One region of the Mycolicibacterium doricum genome, then DNA from elsewhere that is predicted to be linked to it. Evidence: predicted binding sites of a transcription regulator. Region 1 holds the regulator's gene; each other region holds the start of a gene.
The links. The regulator LexA, encoded in region 1, represses DNA repair genes until DNA is damaged. The targets are predictions, from matches to a motif close to CGAACANNTGTTCG.
Positions count from the first base shown of each region.

Region 2: a site for LexA is predicted at 2,535-2,548, ahead of cofD (2-phospho-L-lactate transferase). Genes of this name have one in related genera too.
Region 3: a site for LexA is predicted at 2,760-2,773, ahead of G6N07_RS03835 (error-prone DNA polymerase). Genes of this name have one in related genera too.

Region 1 covers NZ_AP022605.1:1,511,442-1,515,840, forward strand. The annotation lists gene G6N07_RS07535 (LGFP repeat-containing protein) at 1-1,951, shown strand, start outside; gene lexA (transcriptional repressor LexA) at 1,959-2,651, opposite strand; gene G6N07_RS07545 (LysM peptidoglycan-binding domain-containing protein) at 2,877-3,353, shown strand; gene nrdR (transcriptional regulator NrdR) at 3,516-3,980, shown strand; gene G6N07_RS07555 (PhzF family protein) at 3,988-4,399, opposite strand, start outside.
Region 2 covers NZ_AP022605.1:896,670-901,068, reverse strand. The annotation lists gene G6N07_RS04540 (phosphomannomutase/phosphoglucomutase) at 1-978, opposite strand, end outside; gene G6N07_RS04535 (DUF3499 domain-containing protein) at 1,063-1,485, opposite strand; gene G6N07_RS04530 (metallopeptidase family protein) at 1,619-2,041, shown strand; gene G6N07_RS04525 (WhiB family transcriptional regulator) at 2,075-2,362, opposite strand; gene cofD (2-phospho-L-lactate transferase) at 2,780-3,775, shown strand; gene G6N07_RS04515 (coenzyme F420-0:L-glutamate ligase) at 3,772-4,399, shown strand, end outside.
Region 3 covers NZ_AP022605.1:758,592-762,990, reverse strand. The annotation lists gene G6N07_RS03835 (error-prone DNA polymerase) at 1-2,746, opposite strand, end outside; gene G6N07_RS03830 (universal stress protein) at 2,900-3,784, opposite strand; gene G6N07_RS03825 (MarR family winged helix-turn-helix transcriptional regulator) at 4,095-4,399, shown strand, end outside.

The sequences.
Region 1 (4,399 bases):
TCTGGCGACGGCTGACCCGGCCACCGAGGCCAACGACGCGATCACCGCGGCCTACGACGGCAGCGGTGGTATCACCGGTCCGCTCGGCGTGCGTCAAGGCGGCATCTATCCCGTCGGCGAGGGTTTCGGCCAGAACTTCGCGGCGGGCAAGATGTTCTTCACCCCGGCCACCGGCGCGCACTGGATGCAGGGCGCCGTCCTCGAGAGGTACGAGTCGCTCGGCGGACCGGCGGACGGTGACCTCGGCTTTCCCACGATCGACGAGGGTCCGGGCCGGGTCGGCCCGGACAGCCGGAACGTCACCTTCTCGGCCGCGGACAAGCCGGTGATCTTCTGGACACCGGGGACCGGTGCCCGCGTCGTGCGCGGTGCGATCAACGCCGCATGGGACCGGCTGGGCGGGTCGGCGGGCGGGCTCGGCGTGCCCGCGGAGGACGAGGTGTACCGCGGCGACGTGGTGTCCCAGCAGTTCACCGGCGGACAGCTGTCCTGGAACCGCACGGACAAGACTTTCACGACGGTTCCACCCGAACTCGCCGATCAACTGAAGGACCTGCCGATTCCCGAGGACGCCACATCGGCCATCGCGGCCGCCCGGCGCGCCGCGGGCGGCGCCCTGGGGCCGCTGGGCGCCAAGGACGGGCCGCAGTACGAGATCGGGGCTGGGGGAGTCGGCCAGAACTTCGTCGGCGGCAAGATCTTCTACACGCCGCAGACCGGGGCGAACGTGGTCACCGGTCAGGTGCTCGAGAAGTACGAGAGCGTGGGTGGGCCGGAGGGCGACCTCGGCTTCCCGACGAGCAGCGAAGCCGACGGTGGTCTGGGCTCCGACAGCCGCATCAGTACGTTCGCGGCAGAGGACAACCCGGTCATCTTCTGGACCCCGGATTACGGCGCCGTCATCGTACGTGGGGCGATGAACGCGGGGTGGTCGGAACTCGACGGCGCACAGGGACCGCTGGGCGCCCCCATGGCCGATCAGACGGAGAGCGGTGACGTCGTCACCCAGCGGTTCAGCGAAGGGGTGCTGTCCTACGACCGATCGACCGGCAGGTTCAGCACCGAGCCGGCGAACCTCGCCGCGCGGCTGGCCGGTCTCCAGGTGCCGGGCGAGGAGGTGCCGAAGGCTCCTGCGGAGCCGCAGTCGTCGGCGGCCGGTGGAGACGGCGAGTGGTTGAGCTGGCGGTGGAACTGGTGGTGGCTGCTGGCGCTGATCCCGGTGCTGCTCGTGGTCGGACTCGTCGCCGGCGCGCTGCTGTGGAACCGCCGTCGCGGCGACCGGGCCGGCCACTTCCGCGATGACGACGACATCGTCGACGACGCCGCCCGGTACCGGCCGTCCGGCCACGGGGTGTCTGATGCCGATGACGGCGACGAACGCCACGGCCGGTATCCCGGCGGGTACGGAGGACGCGACACGTCGGCGAACCCTTGGGACCTGCGTGACGAATCGGCCGAAGAGGCGGTCGAGAGGGTGGCGGCGGCGCGGGCTTCGGCGTCTGGCCCCGATGACCTGTTCGGTGGGCGGGACGATCTGGACTCGATCGACACCGCGCCGACGCGTATCGAGGCTGCGGTGAGCGACGAGACACGCGCGCAGTCCGCACTGGAGGAGCCGTCTCTACCCGCGCCCGCTGACGCGCTCAGAGCAGACACGACGGACGAGGAGCCGGTGGTGCCCGGCGGGTTCATGGCGGCGCCCTTCGTCGACGACGCGCCCAGCGGTAGACACGCGGCCATCGACATCGACGAGCCGGGCCCCGGCCGGACGGCGATCCAGCTGGCTGTCGACGGCTCCGATGAGCCGCCGGCGGGTTACCCGGTGAAGGCGGACACCAAGACGGGCCTCTACTGGGCGCCGGGCAGCCGCGGCTATGACGATGCGGTCGCCGAGATCTTCTTCCCAAGTGAGGATTTCGCGCGTACCAACGGGTTCGTGCGCGGCGCCTGAGCAGCCGTCAGATCTTGCGGATGACGGTGACGACTTTACCCAGCACGGCGGCGTCGTTGCCCAGGATGGGTTCGAACGCGGGATTGTGCGGCATCAGCCACACCTGCCCACGGCTGCGTTTGAAGGTCTTGACGGTGGCTTCGCCGTCGATCATGGCTGCGACGATGTCGCCGTTGTCGGCGACCGCCTGTTGTCGGACGACGACCCAATCTCCGTCGCAGATGGCGGCGTCGATCATCGAGTCGCCCACCACCTTGAGCAGGAACAGCGAGCCCTCACCGACGAGTTCGCGCGGCAGCGGGAACACGTCCTCGACCGCTTCCTCCGCCAGGATCGGCCCGCCGGCCGCGATCCGGCCGAGCACCGGTACGAACGTCGGTTCGGGTAGCGCATCGCTGCCGACGACATCGGTGGTAACCACCGGCGCGGCCGGCTGGTCGGAGAGGCGTACATCGACGGCCCGGGGCCGGTTCGGGTCACGCCGCAGGTAGCCCTTGCGTTCGAGCGTGCGGAGCTGGTGTGCCACCGAGGACGTCGACGTCAGTCCGACAGCGTCGCCGATCTCTCGGATGCTCGGGGGGTAGCCGCGGCTGGTCACCGAGGCGCGAATGACCTCCAGAATGGTGCGTTGTCGCTCGGTCAGGCCGGCGTCTGTGCCGCGGCGCCCGCCGGTGCCGGTTTCGCTGCTGTCGTCGATCATGGGGCTGAATCTAGTCTCCCGACCTCCGATGATCAAACATTTGTTCGACGCATGTCGCGCCGGATCCCCGGGGCGGCAACGGCACCGATGTAGCGGCAACGGCACCGATGTACTTGTCGGACCCTTCACTTATCGTCTGCAACAGTTCGATCACACGTTCTACCATCGAACATACGATCGACTATATTCGAACACACAGGCGATTACCACAGGAAGGGCGCGCGCATGACGATCCTCGAAGTGAGGCAGACCCCGCAATATCCGGCCGCACGCGGTGTGCGCCGGGCGTCGGATGTTCGGCGGCCGGGCACTCGGCGGCCGGGCACTCGACGGCCGGGCGCGGGTCGTCCCGCCGGTGCCGCCCTGCGGCACCGGGGCACCGGGGTGCTCATCTCCCGCGCGTCGCATCGCCGCCGCCCCGTCACGCCCGCGACGACAGTGCTTCTCGCGCTGGTGGCCGCCGGGATCACCGTGTGGCTCGGGCTGGTCGCCAACCTGGGCGGGGTGGCGCGCCAGCAGGACTCGGTGCCCGCGGAACTGGCGGTGGTGCAGGTGCAGGGCGGGGAGAGCCTGCATCAGGTCGCGCAGCGGGTCGCCCCGGACGCCCCGATCGGTGCTGTCGTCGAGCGGATCCGTGAACTCAACGAGCTCGACTCGGCGGCGATCGATGCCGGCCAGATGCTGATCTCCCCTGTCGGCTGACGGGTGCCGTGGACAGGGGGATTTCGGTGCTGGGCCCCCACGCTGCTCCCGGCGCCGCATGTCGGGTGGCCACCGACCCGAGCCGTCGGCGGCGAGGATGCCATCCGGGTACGCTCGGAGAGGTTCGAAAGGCGTACCCGGCGGTTTGGCGAAGGAGCGGTGATGCACTGTCCGTTCTGTCGTCATCCCGATTCGCGTGTCGTCGACTCTCGGGAGACCGACGAAGGTCAGGCCATCCGGCGCCGCCGCTCCTGTCCGGAGTGCGGCCGGCGGTTCACCACGGTGGAGACCGCGGTGCTCGCGGTCGTCAAGCGCAGCGGTGTGACAGAACCGTTCAGCCGAGAGAAGGTCATCAAGGGTGTCCGCCGGGCGTGCCAGGGGCGCCAGGTCGACGACGACGCGCTCAATCTGCTCGCCCAGCAGGTCGAGGACGCGGTCCGGGCGACCGGTTCCCCCGAGGTACCCAGCCACGAGGTGGGTCTGGCGATCCTCGGTCCGCTGCGTGAGCTCGACGAGGTCGCCTATCTGCGGTTCGCCTCGGTATACCGATCCTTCGAGTCCGCAGCCGATTTCGAACGCGAGATCGAAGCTTTGCGCGCCCACCAGGACGTCACGCGGTCGGGCTGACCGGGAATCAGTCCAGGCGACGCCTGCTGTCGGCGATGACGCGGCCGGCGATGCTGACCCAGCCGTCGGGGCTCCATGCGGTGTGGATCACCGAGCCCTTACCCTGCACGATCGTCAGATCGCGGCTGAGGTGATCGGTGATGCGCACCGCCGCAGCTCCGGTCGCCTCATCTTCGGGCACTCCGAGACCCGGGGCGAACATACGCGCTCGAATGTGTCCGGCGCCGCGGTCGGTCCAGGTCCACAGGTAGTGATGGGCGTCGTCGGGATAGTCGCCGGGGTCTGCGGCGGCCAACGCCTCGCGGGACTGCAGGTCGTGGATCGCAAACTCCGGCGCCCAGTCGGAGCGCGCCCTGACCACAGTCAGGTGGCCCTCGTAGCGGACCTGGACGATTCCGGCCGGGACCTGCAGGGTGCGC
Region 2 (4,399 bases), 610 kb from region 1:
GCCGAAGATCGCGCCCGTCTCGGCCATCAGCCCCTTGATGTAGGAATGCCCGACGCGCGAACGGACCGCCGTGCCGCCGCGCTCGGCCACGAGTTCGGGCACCGCGCGTGAGGTGATCAGGTTGTGGATGACCGTCGCGCCGATCTCCCGGCCCAGTTCGCGCCCGGCCACCAACGCGGTCACCGCCGACGGCGAGACGGCCTGCCCCTTCTCGTCGACGACGAAACAGCGGTCGGCGTCACCGTCGAAGGCCAGTCCGATGTCGGCGCCGGTTTGCAGGACGAAGGACTGCAGACCGACCAGGTTGGCGGAGTCCAGTGGGTTGGCCTCGTGGTTGGGGAAGGTGCCGTCGAGTTCGAAGAACAGCGGCAGCAGCGTGATCGACTCGATGGGGCCGAGGACCGCGGGCGTCGTGTGACCGGCCATCCCGTTGCCGGCGTCGACAGCCACGCGAAGGGATCGCCGCCTGGGTATCTCCACTAGAGATCGCAGAAATGCGCCATAGTCGGTCAGCACATCGCGCTCCGATGCGCTGCCGCGGGGACCGTGGTGGGCGGGCACGCCGTCTATGACCTGCTCGGCGATCTGCCCCAGCCCGGTGTCCCGCCCGACCGGTTTGGCGCCGGCGTGGCACAGTTTGATGCCGTTGTAAGCGGCGGGATTGTGGCTCGCGGTGAACATCGCACCGGGACAGTCCAGCAACCCGGAGGCGAAGTAGAGCTGATCGGTCGACGCCAGCCCGATGCGGACGACGTCGAGACCCTGGGCCAGCACACCGTGAGCGAAGGCCTCGGACAACGCCGGCGAACTAGACCGCATGTCGTGACCGATGACGATCTGGTTCGCGCAGTGTGCGACCAGCCGTGCGAAGGCTCCACCGACGTCGGCCACCAACGCCTCGTCGAGTTCCTCGCCAACCAGGCCACGAACGTCATACGCCTTGATGACGCGATGCACCGCCGCAGCCGGCCGAGACATACAACTCCTTGGAATCGGGGACGTTTCCGTCAGCCTATCCGCACCGGAGGATTCGTTCGCGAAGCTATGACGCCCTATTTGGGCCTATTCGGCGGGGTCGGGAAGCACGCGCAGGTGACCGCGCCGGCGGCCGGTCGGTTCGGGCCGCAACACCGGTGGTGCCAGCAACGCTCGACTCTGGGCGCCGCTCGTAGGATCGGAGAACCCGGGGACGACTCCCCCGCTGGCGGGTGCCGCCGAATCGCGTCCTTCTCGGACCGCGTCGGCCAGGGCGACGAGTTCGTCGTCGTCGGAGTGCGATGGCAGTGGCCCGGCGTGCCGGACGAGTTCCCACCCGCGCGGCGCGGTGATCCGGCTGGCGTGGCCCACGCACAGGTCCCACGAGTGCGGTTCGGACACGGTGGCCAGTGGACCGACGACAGCGGTGGAGTCGGAGTAGACGAACGTCAGCGTCGCCACCGCATAGTGGGGGCACCCGGGCCTGCAGCAGCGACGGGGAACATTCACGAACGGAAGGCTATCGCGGGACGAATGCCGCGCGGTGCCGGACACGCGCAGCGGCAGACGCGCCGATAGCCAACCGTTACGATCGGTGACCGTGGCCGAGGGCAACCGCTGGATCTCCCGCCGCGGTCGAGAGATGCGCGGCCCGCTGCTGCCGCCGACGGTGCCTGGGTGGCGCAGCCGAGCCGAGCGGTTCGACATGGCGGTGCTGGAGGCATACGAGCCGATCGAGCGGCGGTGGCAGGACCGGGTGTCCGGATTGGACGTCGCGGTCGACGAGATCCCGCGCATGGCGCCGAAGGATCCCGAGAATGTGCAGTGGCCGCCCGAAGTGGTGGGCGATGGGCCGGTAGCACTGGCCCGGTTGATACCGGCCGGCGTCGATGTCCGCGGCAACTCCACGCGGGCGCGGATCGTCTTGTTCAGGAAGCCGATCGAGCGTCGGGCCAAGGACTCCGACGAACTCGCCGAGCTGTTGCATGAGGTGCTCGTGGCTCAGGTGGCCACATATCTGGGGGTCGAACCCTCCGTCATCGACCCGACGATCGACGACGAGTAAGGCGGGGCACCCAACAGAGGAGCCAGGTTGGGGTCAGATGATGCCGCGTTTGAGGCGACGGCGCTCGCGCTCGGAGAGCCCGCCCCAGATTCCGAAGCGCTCGTCGTGGGCCAGCGCGTAGTCCAGGCACTCGTCCCGGACCTCGCAGCCGTGGCAGATCCGCTTGGCCTCGCGAGTCGACCCACCCTTCTCGGGGAAGAACGCCTCGGGATCGGTCTGAGCGCACAGCGCGCGCTCCTGCCATAGATCGTCGGCGTCCTCCGGCTCGGTGTCGACGTGTTCCGGAACCAGACTCAGCTGAGGCCGACCGATGGCCCCCATCGGTGCGGCTCCCGTGCCGTTCTGTGACGCCCTGCCGACGGAGCCGAGTAGCCGGCTGTCGAACCGCACCACGCGATCGAATTCGCCTTGCTCAAAAGACATTTCCCGCCCCTCCTCACTCAGTGTCGTAGATCCACGTGGCCCCACGAGGTGCTGGAGGGCCGACTCAATTCGAACATGTGATCGAATCTCGGTCTGCGACACCGAAATCGGCTGGCAAACCCGGGAAATGACACTGGTGTGATTACACACCGGTGAAACGCTGCGGTCAAGCGCTGGAACAGGAATTCATACCACCTCGTGACGGTTCCGCGGCGCGTCGGAAATCTCGGCGTGTCCGGCACGTGACCCCGGCATCCGCCCGGCCGCGAGGAGCGGTGCGACCTCGTCGAAGGCGAGCGCCTAGTCTCGTTCGGTGTGAAGGTGACGGTTCTGGTCGGCGGCGTCGGGGGGGCACGCTTTCTGCTCGGCGTGCAGCACCTGCTCGGTCTGGGCCAGTTCGCCCGGGACGGCGAACCGGACTCCGATGGCCACGAGTTGACCGCAGTGGTCAACGTCGGTGACGACACCTGGATGTTCGGGGTGCGGATCTGCCCGGACCTCGACACGTGCATGTACACCCTGGGCGGCGGTATCGACCCCGACCGCGGATGGGGGCACCGCGACGAAACCTGGCATGCCAAGGAGGAACTCGCCGCCTACGGCGTCCAGCCGGACTGGTTCGGACTCGGCGACCGCGACCTGGCCACCCATTTGGTGCGCAGCCAGATGCTGCGCGCAGGATATCCGCTGTCACAGGTCACCGAGGCGTTGTGCGACCGATGGAAACCCGGTGCCCGCCTGCTGCCCGCCAGCGACGACCGCAGCGAAACGCATGTGGTGATCACCGACCCGGACACCGGTGAGCGCCGTGCCATCCACTTCCAGGAGTGGTGGGTCCGATACCGCGCGAAGGTCCCCACCCACAGCTTCGCCGTCGTCGGCGCCGACAAGGCCACCACCGCCCCCGGCGTCACCGCGGCCATCGCCGACGCGGACGTCGTGCTGGTGGCCCCGTCCAACCCGGTGGTCAGCATCGGCTCCATCCTCTCCACCCCCGGCATCCGCGGCGCCCTCCGGTCGACACCGGCCAAGATCATCGGCTACTCGCCGATCGTCGCCGGAAAACCGTTGCGTGGCATGGCCGATGAGTGCCTGTCCGTGATCGGCGTCGCATCCACCTCCGAAGCGGTAGGCCGCCACTACGGCGCCCGGTCCGGCACCGGGATCCTCGATGCATGGCTCGTGCACGAGGGTGACAGCGCGCAGATCGACGGCGTGGAGGTCGCCGAGGTGCCGCTGTTGATGATGGACCCAGCCACCACCGCCGAGATGGTCCGCGCCGGCATCCGATTGGCCGGGGTGCCGCTGTGACCGAAAACGGCGGTTCCTCCGCGGGCACCGAACACGGCTCAGCCACGGTGGTCGAACTCCTGCCGGTGCCCGGGTTGCCGGAGTTCCGGCCCGGCGACGACCTGGCCGCCGCACTGGCGGCCGCCGCACCGTGGCTGCGCGACGGCGATGTCGTGGTGGTCACCAGCAAGGTGGTGTCCAAGTGCGAGGGCCGCATCGTCGCCGCACCGGAGGCACCTGAAGAGCGAGACGCGTTGCGCCGCAGACTGATCGACGCCGAAGCCGTGCGGGTCCTCGCCCGGAAGGGACGCACCTTGATCACGGAGAACGCCATCGGCATCATCCAGGCGGCCGCCGGGGTCGACGGTTCCAACGTCGACACCACCGAACTCGCCCTGCTGCCGGTCGATCCCGACGGGAGCGCCGCGCGCCTACGGACCGGCCTCGCCGAACGACTCGGCGTCACGGTCGGCATCGTGATCACCGACACGATGGGTAGGGCCTGGCGCAACGGTCAGGTCGATGCCGCGATCGGCGCTGCCGGCCTGAGCGTGCTGCACGGATACGCCGGCGCCCGCGACCCGCACGGCAACGAGCTTCAGGTCACCGAAGTCGCCGTCGCCGACGAGATCGCCGCCGCCGCGG
Region 3 (4,399 bases), 750 kb from region 1:
CCAGCGCCTCGGTCTGCGGTACCGACAACTGCACCCGGCCGGTGAGGTCCAGCAGGCTTGCGAAGGGGCCGTTGGCTTTGCGTTCCTCGACGATGCGCTCGGCGAGCTCGTCACCGGTGTGGCGGACGGCGCCGAGCCCGAGCCGCACGTCGGTCCCCGCATTCTCCAGCGTGGCGTGCGCGAGGCTGGCATTGACATCCGGGCCGCGCACGGTGACGCCGTGTCTGCGCGCGTCGGCCACCAGTGACTGCGGGGAGTAGAACCCCATCGGCTGCGCGCGCAGCAGCGCGGCACAGAATGCCGCAGGGTGGTGCAGCTTGAACCACGAAGAGTAGAACACCAACGACGCGAAGGACAGCGAATGACTTTCCGGGAAGCCGAAATTCGCGAAGGCTTCCAGCTTGTCGTAGATCCGGTCGGCCACCTCGCCGGTGATGCCGTGCCGTTGGCGCATACCGTCGTAGAACCGGCCCCGGAGCCGTCGCATTTTCTCCGTCGAACGCTTCGACCCCATGGCGCGGCGCAGTTGGTCGGCCTCGGCGGCGGTGAACCCGGCGCAGTCGACGGCGAGTTGCATCAACTGTTCCTGAAACAGCGGCACACCCAGCGTCTTGCGTAGCGCATTCTCCATGGACGGGTGGTCGTAGGTGACAACCTCTTCCCCGTTGCGCCGCTTGATGTACGGGTGGACCGAACCACCCTGGATCGGCCCCGGCCGGATCAGCGCGACCTCGACCACCAGGTCGTAGAACACCCGTGGCTTCAGGCGCGGCAGCGTGGCCATCTGCGCCCGGGACTCCACCTGGAACACGCCGACCGAATCGGCGCGCTGCAGCATCTCGTAGACCGCCCCTTCGGACAGGTCGAGTTTGGCCAGGTCGACGTCGAGGCCCTGGTGTTCGCGCACCAGGTCGATGCAGTAGTGCAGCGCAGAGAGCATGCCGAGCCCGAGCATGTCGAACTTCACCAGACCGATGGCCGCGCAGTCGTCCTTGTCCCACTGCAGCACGCTGCGGTTGGCCATGCGGGCCCATTCGACGGGGCACACGTCGGCGATCGGCCGGTCGCAGACCACCATGCCACCCGAGTGGATACCCATATGTCGCGGTAGATTCGAGATCTGCAACGCCAGATCCACCACCGGTTCGGGGATGCCCTCGATGTCCGGTGAGTCGGCCAGCCCGTTCCACTTACTGAGCTGCTTGCTCCAGGCATCCTGCTGCCCTTGGGAGAAGCCGAGGGCACGGGCCATGTCGCGGATGGCGCTGCGACCGCGGTAGGTGATGACGTTGGCGACCTGGGCGGCGTAGTCACGGCCGTACCGGTCGTAGACGTACTGGATCGCCTTCTCGCGTAGATCGGATTCGATGTCGATGTCGATGTCGGGCGGACCGTCGCGGGCCGGGGACAGGAACCGTTCGAACAGCAGCTCGTTGGCGACCGGGTCGACGTTGGTCACCCCCAGCGCATAGCACACCGCGGAGTTGGCCGCCGAGCCGCGGCCCTGGACGAGGATGCCGTTCTCCTTGCAGAACCGGGTGATGTCGTGGACGACGAGGAAATACCCGGGGAAGGTGAGCTTCTCGATGATCCGGAGTTCGTGCTCGATCTGGGCGTAGGCCTGCGGCGCCCGCTCCGGAGGGCCGTAGCGATTGCGGGCACCGAGCATCACCAGGTGCCGCAGCCAGCTGTCCTCGGTGTGGCCGGGCGGCACGTCGAACGGCGGCAGTTTCGGGGCGATCAGAGCCAGCCCGAACGCGCATTGCTCCCCCAGGTCGGCGGCGGCGGTGACGGCCTGCGGGCAGTGTGCGAACAGCCTGGCCATCTCCTCTCCCGAGCGCAGATGGGAACCACCGAGTGGAGCGAGGTAGCCGGCCGCCTCGTCGATCGAGCGGCGGGCCCGGATCGCCCCCATCGCCATCGCCAGCCGTCCACGTGACGGTTCGGCGAAATGCGCTGCTGTGGTGGCGATCACGTTCAGGCCGAAGCGCGGTGCCAGTTCGGTGAGCGCCGCGTTGCGTTCGTCGTCAAGGGGATTGCCGTGGTGGGTCAGCTCGACGCTGACCCGGTCGCTACCGAACCGGTCCACCAGATCGGCGAGGGCTTTCTCGGCCGCCTCCGGCCCGCCCTCTGAGAGCGCTTGCCGAACATGGCCTTTGCGGCAGCCGGTGAGGATGTGCCAGTGACCGCCCGCGGCCTCGGTGAGCCCGTCGTAGTCGTAGCGGGGCTTGCCCTTCTCGCCCCCGGCGAGGTGTGCCTTGGCGATCTCGCGCGACAGCCGGCGGTATCCCTCCGGACCGCGGGCCAGCACCAGCAGGTGAGGTCCGGGTGGATCGGGCACCTCGGTGCGGGCGGTGTTGCCCAGCGACAGCTCAGCGCCGAACACCGTGCGCATGCCGAGTTCCTTGGCCGCCTCGGCGAACCGGACGACTCCGTAGAGCCCGTCGTGGTCGGTCAACGCGATGGCCTGCAGGTCCAGGTGGGCGGCCTCCTCGACAAGCTCCTCCGGAGTACCGGCGCCGTCGAGGAAGCTGTACGCCGAGTGGGCGTGGAGTTCGGCGTACGGCACCACGCCGCCCGACCGAGGCACCTTCGGCGCCTGGTAGGCGCCGCGTTTGCGCGACCACGCCGGGCTGTCCCCGCCGTCGCCGGGAGGTTCGCCCAGGGACTCGCCGGCGCGGCGGGGCTTGCCGTTCAGCACCCGCTCCATCTCCGACCAGCTCGGGGGCCCGTTGAACCAGCTCACCACTCCAGTGTATCGAACGTACATTCGATTGGTGTAGTGCTCGGAAAGACGAAGGCGAGGACCAGCCCTGCTTCGACGAGCAGTTCTACAGCGCCGTGCGACACGCCAGCCCGGCGGGCTGCTGCACGAACACGGCGATCACGGCCTGCGCGGCTAGGGCAGGTCTTCGGGGGTGAATTGCTCACGCGGGATGACCACCATCGGCACGTGCAGGACGCGCAGCATCTTCGCAGCCGTCGAGCCGAGGAACAGCCGCCGCGGCGCACTCAACCGGCTGGAGCCCACCATGATGAGGTCGCCGTCGTGCCAGTCCAGCTTACCGACCGCGTCCTCGACGCCGCGTCCGTCGACGATTGTGGAGGTCACCGGGATGTTCGCCGGCAAAGCGCGTCGCGCCGCTTCCAGGGTCTGGGCGGCGTGGTCGCGCGCCTGGTGCCGCACCGCGTCGACGTCGCCGCGCAGCACGTCGAACGTCGGATCGAGCGCCACGAGGGAGATCAGCCGCAGCGGTGTGCCCGCCGCCGAGCTGAACCGCACCGCGTGCTCGAGCAGCAGATCCGTGCCTTCACGGCGGCCGATCGCGCACGACACTTCCCGGACACGCTGGACCGGTGAGTCGCGCATGCCGCGCGGTGCCACCGCCACCGGCATTGGCGCCGAGTGCAGTAGCTGGTTGACCACCGACCCGAGCGAGTAGCTCCCGGCCAGGCCACCGCCCGATCCGCCCACCACGATCGCGTCGGCGGCGAGCCGGGCCGCTTCGGTGATGAGTCCGTCGGCGGTGGAGTCGGTGTACACGATGTGGCTGTGCACCGACACGTCGGTGGGCACCGAGGCCATGGCGTCGGCCAGCCACTTCTCGGCCTGACTGCCCAGCAGATCGTCGTTCTCACCGGTGGGAACCATGGCCGGCAACGCCCGGTCGGACAGCATGATGCAGACGTCGAGTTCCGCGCCGAGCGTCCGGGCCAGGCGGATTCCCAGTGCGAGTGCGTCTGCGCCGCCGGGGGTGGCGAGATAACCGACGACCAACCTCATGACCGAACCACCGCCCATCTCGCACGTCCGGGGAACGCCGCGGATTTCAATCCTGTCAATCGGAGGCGGTTTTCACCGGCGCTTGACGAAATCAAGGTCGATACTGCGCGGTGCCGCCCTCGATGACGAGTCGGGCGCCGGACCCGTCCGGTCGATGTGGTGGCTGCTCTCGGTGGTGAATGCCAGGTCGGCATGGACACTCCCTTCTCGGTGTGAATCGGACACTTCTGGGTGTGAATCGGACACTTCTCGGTGTGAATCGGACACTGTCTTTCCGGTTGAACGGCGGAATTCTGGATAACGAATAGGCATGGCCGAACCCGCGGGCTGGCAGGCGATGCGCTCGGTGCTGTTGCTCTGCCGGTCGATGACAGCAGTCGTCGACCAGGAACTCAAGTACGGCTTCGCGCTGCGGCTGATCGATTTCCAGATCCTCAAGCAGCTGGAGTCCACCGAGACGGGCACCTGCCTGCTCGGGGCGGTGGCCAGGGAACTGTTCGTGCACGCCACCACGGTGAGCACCGCCACCGAGCGGCTCGCCGAACGCGATCTGGTCGTGCGCCGCGCCCACCCGACCGACCGCCGGGCGACGCTGGTCAGCATTACCGAAGAGGG